2 linked regions of the Limosilactobacillus reuteri genome follow. The protein of the gene in region 1 interacts with the protein of each later gene in a pairwise test. Links are inferred from orthologs where the notes say so. Each region holds a gene or a part of one and is shown in the gene's direction. Other genes may lie near its edges.

Evidence for each region. Proteins that work in one complex are often made in the same cells at the same time.
Region 2: the proteins of HHK02_RS05670 (region 1) and recA interact in binary tests that used the Bacillus subtilis proteins (3 or more experiments, as listed by UniProt). The link is inferred for Limosilactobacillus reuteri from one-to-one orthologs.

Annotation. Positions count from the first base shown.
Region 1 is NZ_CP059275.1:960,008-963,007, forward strand. It holds HHK02_RS05670 (YveK family protein), read left to right. Parts: upstream 1-1,062; coding sequence 1,063-1,938; downstream 1,939-3,000. Other genes in the region: HHK02_RS05660 (sugar transferase), read left to right, coding at 1-303; HHK02_RS05665 (CpsD/CapB family tyrosine-protein kinase), read left to right, coding at 304-1,062; HHK02_RS05675 (LCP family protein), read left to right, coding at 1,939-2,943. UniProt on the Bacillus subtilis protein: Required for YwqD kinase activity. May bring YwqD and its substrates into contact. Probably involved in the regulation of capsular polysaccharide biosynthesis.
Region 2 is NZ_CP059275.1:427,189-430,187, forward strand. It holds recA (recombinase RecA), read left to right. Parts: upstream 1-955; coding sequence 956-2,044; downstream 2,045-2,999. Other genes in the region: HHK02_RS02515 (competence/damage-inducible protein A), read left to right, coding at 1-955; rny (ribonuclease Y), read left to right, coding at 2,057-2,999. UniProt on the Bacillus subtilis protein: Multifunctional protein involved in homologous recombination, DNA repair and competence.

The DNA of each region.
Region 1 (3,000 bases):
CGTAAGCATAGTTTAGATGAATTACCGCAGTTTTTAAATGTAATCAAAGGTGATATGAGCTTAGTTGGGCCTCGACCACCGCTACCATCTGAAGTGGCAGAATACAGTGATTATGATAAACAACGGTTGTATGTTACTCCTGGATGTACAGGATTATGGCAAGCAACCGAACGAAATGAAGTTGGCTTTAGTGAAATGGTTCAATTAGATATTCAATATATTCAGCGTGCTAGTTTTATGTTTGACTTATGGATTATCTGGAAAACTGTTGAAATAATAATTAAACCAAATGGATCTTATTAGATGTCATTATTTCATCGAACACAACAACAATCAACAGATACCATGGATAATGGGGCCAAATTGATTACCGTTGCTCATCCGAAGAGCCCAATTTCCGAACAGTTTCGGACGATTCGGACCAATATTAATTTTATGGCGATTGATAAGCCGATTAAGACCTTAGCCATGACTTCCGCCAATGTAAGTGAAGGGAAGTCAACAGTGACGGATAATGTTGCTGTAGTTTGGGCACAGACTGGTCAAAAGGTATTGTTAATCGATTCTGATTTGCGGCGACCAACCCTTCATGCAACTTTTAACAAGAGTAATCAACACGGGTTAACAACGATCCTAACTAGTGGTACTAATTCCGTTGATTTACGCGAAATTATCCAACCTAGTGGGGTTGATAACCTTGATATCTTAACCGCCGGTCCGATTCCACCTAATCCCGCGGAATTATTAAACTCACAACGAATGAAAACATTACTGGATACAGTTAAAGGTATTTACGATATGGTCATCGTGGATGTGCCACCAATGTTAGAAGTTACTGATACGCAAATCCTTTCACGTCACCTAGATGCGGTTATCTTAGTTGTAAAGCAGGGACAAACCCAAAAATTAGCCGTTAAACGGGCAGTTGAATTATTAAACTTAGCACACGCTAATTTGTTAGGTTATGTAATGAATGATGTCAATTCTGAAGGCGATGCGGCTTATGGATATGGTTATGGCTACGGTTATGGCTACGGTTATGGAGAAGATGCAGGTAAATAAGTGAATAGTTCACAACAAACAGCGAATAATACAATTGATCTGCATCGGTTAATGATGCTCTGTCGTAAACATATTAAGATGTTAATTATCTGGACATTACTGGCCGGAGTACTGGGGTATGTCGTCGCCCAGTTCGTCGTGGTACCAAAGTATACAGCGACAACCGAAATCTTAGTTAACCAAAAGCATGAAAATAACGATAACGGTCAGGCCTATAATAATCAGCAAGCGGATATCCAAATGATTAATACCTATAAGGATATCATTACGAACCAAGTGATTTTGAGTAAGGCTAGTAAGCAACTGAAAAATCCAGTTCGTGTTATCAAGCCTGCTCAACCAGCAGAATATCGGCGTAATGCGGATGGTACGCGTCGACTAATTAAAGAAGCCCAACCGGCGGTTGTTGAACGTGGCGGCAAGAGCTATAACCTCTCAAGTGATGAATTAAAAAAGGCCATTAGTGTTTCAACTCAGCAAAATTCACAAGTGTTTTCACTTCAAGTTAAAACTGATGATCCGCAAGAATCGGCAGTGGTTGCTAATACCGTTGCTAATGTCTTTAAGCAACAAATCAAGAAGATCATGAGTGTTAACAATGTGACAATTGTTTCCCGGGCAAGCACACCAGATGAACCATCGTTCCCGAATAAGAAGTTATTCGCCTTAGCTGGTGCTGTATTAGGTTTGATCCTCAGTTTCTTATACATCCTAATCGGCGACTTAATGGATACTAGTGTGCACGATGATGATTACCTTACTAATGAAGTTGGCTTAACTAATCTGGGCCATGTGAACCATATTGAGATGAGTCGGGACTTTAAAATTAATAATCAAGAAAGTCGGCGCCAAAACAACGGTAATCGACGGGTCTAAATGTCAGACGAAAATAATCGACCCTTGAATAATAATAATGATGATGGTATGCAACGACAGGAACATCACCATCATCACCATAGACATCATCGGCGACACCGGGGATGGAAGATCTTCTGGTCAGTTGTGGGGATATTAGTCCTCGTAGCCCTGTTCTTTGCGGGGATGGCATGGCACAACCTAAAATCAACGACTGATGATATGTATAGTAGTGCGGGTGCTACCAAGTCACGGGATGCGCAAAAGGTGCTTGACCAAAAGAAACCCGTTTCAATCCTCCTGTTAGGAACTGATACTGGGGCGCTTGGTCGGGACTATAAGGGTCGGACGGATACGATCATGGTAATGACCTTAAATCCAAAGACAAAGACCACTACGATTGTTAGTCTTCCCCGGGATATGAAGGTTAACTTACCAGATTATCCGCAATATTCACCAGCAAAGATCAATGCTGCTTATACTTATGGGGGAGTCAAGGAATCGATTAATACAATCCAAGACCACTTCAATATCCCAATTGACTACTATGTGTTAGTTAACATGGGTGGTTTGGAAAAGGCAATCAACCAAGTCGGTGGGGTTGATGTCAAGTCCCCATTGACGTTTGATTATGAAGGCTATCACTTTGAAAAGGGTGAGACCTACCATATGAACGGAAAAAAAGCCCTTCAATTCAGTCGGATGCGATACGACGATCCTGATGGCGACTATGGCCGACAACAACGACAACGGTTAGTAATTATGGCCTTGCTTAAGAAGTCCGTTTCATATAAGACAGTCCTTAACCGATCATTCTTACGGTCAGTATCTGATAACTCACAAACTGATCTAACCTTCAATGATATGATGCGGTTAGCGCAAAGCTATCGTGATACAAACGAACACATCGTTCAAGATCATGCGCAAGGACGAGGTCAAAATGAAGATGGTCAAGCCTTTGAGGTGGTGCCGACGAGTGAGCAACAACGGATCACCAACTTGTTACAAAATAGTCTAAAAAATTAAATGGATGACTTCGCTAACCGAGTTTCCACGCAGATTGTTGAACCCGAAAAAGATGCT
Region 2 (2,999 bases), 530 kb from region 1 along the record:
GATTCAAAAAACATTTGAGCAACGGCAAATAAAAATGGAACCAGAGAATATTCGTCAAGCCCAGTATCCACGGGGAGGAGAGCCACTTGCCAATCCTGTTGGGCTTGCTCTAGGATGTTGGTATGAAACTAAGGGTAAAGTTGTTGTTGTCTTACCAGGACCACCCGCCGAATTTAAGGCAATGGTTGAAAAGAGTCTGATTCCTAAACTCCAGCAATATTTTCAAACAGGAAAACAAATTACCAGTCGGACATTAAACTTTTTAGGGCGGCCGGAGTCACAATTAATGGATGAAATTGAAGATGCTACTAACGATATACCAGGGATAAGCATTACTTCTTATGTTCAACCAACGGCAATTCAGGTTCGACTCACCGTGCGTGACTTACCAGTGATTGAAGCTGAAGAAAAAATTGATCAGGCACAAAAAGCAATTCTTGCAGTTGAAGAACCATTTTTCTTTGGAGTGGGGGATGACCTTACACTTGCTAAAGTCATCGTTGAACAATTAAAAAGTCGCGGGTGGAAATTGACAGCAGCAGAAAGCTTAACAGGGGGGATGTTCCAAAGTACTATTTGTTCCGTACCAGGAGCCTCGACTGTTTTTAATGGTGGTTTCGTTACTTATGCTGCTAGTGCAAAGGAAAAGTTATTAGGAATTCCCCACGACACGATTGACCAGTATGGGGTAGTGAGTTCTGAAACTGCTGCGGCAATGGCAGAAGGGTGTCGACGAAAATTAAATGTTGAAGTTGGGATTGGCTTTACTGGTGTGGCAGGTCCAGATATGTTAGAAGGACAACCAGCGGGGACGGTCTGGATTGGACTAGCAATGAAGGGACGCCCAACTAAAACCGTTCAATTACATCTTGCATCCTATGTTGGAAGACAGGCGATTCGTACATTAAGTGTTCAGTATGGACTTCAATTAATTTACCGTGAACTAAAAAAATAATTGGCTGACCAACGAAAAGCAGCATTAGATGTTGCTATCAGAAAGATCGAAAAGAACTTCGGTAAGGGCTCTATTATGCGAATGGGTGACGCCACTGATATGAAGGTTGCTTCAGTTTCTAGTGGTTCCCTTGCTATTGACAAGGCACTTGGAATTGGTGGATATCCTCGTGGTCGGATAGTTGAAATTTATGGCCCTGAAAGTTCTGGTAAGACTACTGTAGCATTACATGCAGTAGCAGAAGTACAACGTCAAGGCGGAACAGCAGCCTATATTGATGCTGAAAATGCTCTTGATCCTCAATATGCAGAAGCCTTGGGTGTTAATATTGATGACCTATTGCTTTCACAACCTGATAGTGGTGAAGAAGGATTAGAAATTGCTGATGCATTGATTTCCAGTGGGGCAGTTGACTTAGTAATTGTTGATTCAGTTGCAGCATTAGTTCCTCGTGCTGAAATTGATGGTGATATGGGTGATACCCATGTTGGGTTACAAGCTCGTTTGATGTCTCAGGCTCTTCGAAAACTTTCTGGTGAAATTAATAAGACAAAGACAATTGCTATCTTTATTAACCAAATCCGTGAAAAGGTTGGAGTGATGTTTGGTAACCCTGAAACAACAACTGGTGGACGGGCACTTAAATTTTACTCAACTATCCGGATGGAAATTCGTCGTGCGGAACAAATTAAGAATGGTACGGATGTTATTGGAAATAAAGCTAAAGTAAAGATTGTTAAAAATAAGGTTGCTCCGCCATTCAAACGTTGTGAAGTTGACATTATGTATGGTGAGGGAATCTCTAAGACTGGTGAATTGCTGGATATGGCAGTTGAAAACGATCTTGTTGACAAGAGCGGTGCATGGTATTCATATGGTAATGAACGGATTGGGCAAGGTCGTGAAAATGCTAAAAAGTGGCTTAAGGAACACCCAGATAGCATGAATGAATTAATGGATAAAGTTCGTGTTGCAAATGGGATGGAACCGTTAAATGAAAAGTCAACGAAAGAAACTGCTGATGATAAAGCCAGTGGTAAGACCGGTGAAAATAAACAAGAAACAATTGAAGAAGCAAGTAAAGAATAAGTGAAAATTTTAATGTTCGCCGCGCTTGCTATGGTTGTCGGAATTATTGTCGGCTATGTAATTCGCAAGGTTTCATATGAAAAACAAGTTGCAGAAGCACATAATGATGCTAAAGGTATTATTTCTAAAGCAAAACAAGAAGCAGTAACGGCGAAAAAAGAAGCTATTTTAGAAGCGAAAGAAGAGAGTCATCAATACCGCGAGAGAGTGGAAGATGAGTTAAAACAGCGGCGGAGTGAGGTCCAACGACAAGAAGACCGATTACTCCAACGGGAGGCTTCTTTAGATCATAAGGATAGCGCTCTAGAAAAAAGAGAGAATGCAGTTGGTGTTCGTGAACGTAAATTAGATCAAGAAAAAGAGCAGCTTCATCAATCAAAGGAACAAGCAGAAGCCTTAATTGAACAACGCAAACAAGAAGTTGAAAAAGTTGCTCAAATGTCACAAGAAGATGCTAAGCAGTTATTATTATCTGAAGTAAAAGAACAGTTAAAAACTGAACGAGCAGTAATGATTCGTGACAGTGAACAAGAAGCTGAACTTTCTGCAGAACGTAATGCAAAGAAATTAATTGTTGAAGCAATTCAGCGTAGTGCTGCGGATGTTGTCTCAGAGACGACTGTTTCGGTTGTTAATCTTCCTAATGATGATATGAAGGGAAGAATAATTGGTCGTGAAGGTCGAAATATTAGAACTTTAGAGACGTTAACAGGTATTGATTTGATTATTGATGATACGCCAGAAGCTGTCGTATTGAGCGGCTTTGATCCTGTACGACGTGAGATTGCTAAGATCGCGCTTGAAAAATTAATTCAAGATGGTCGTATTCATCCTGCACGAATTGAAGAAGCAGTTGATAAGGCTCGTAAGCAGATGGATACTCAACTACGGGAGACTGGTGAGCAAGCATTGTTTGATCTAGGAATTCATTCAATGCATCCAGACCTAATTAAGA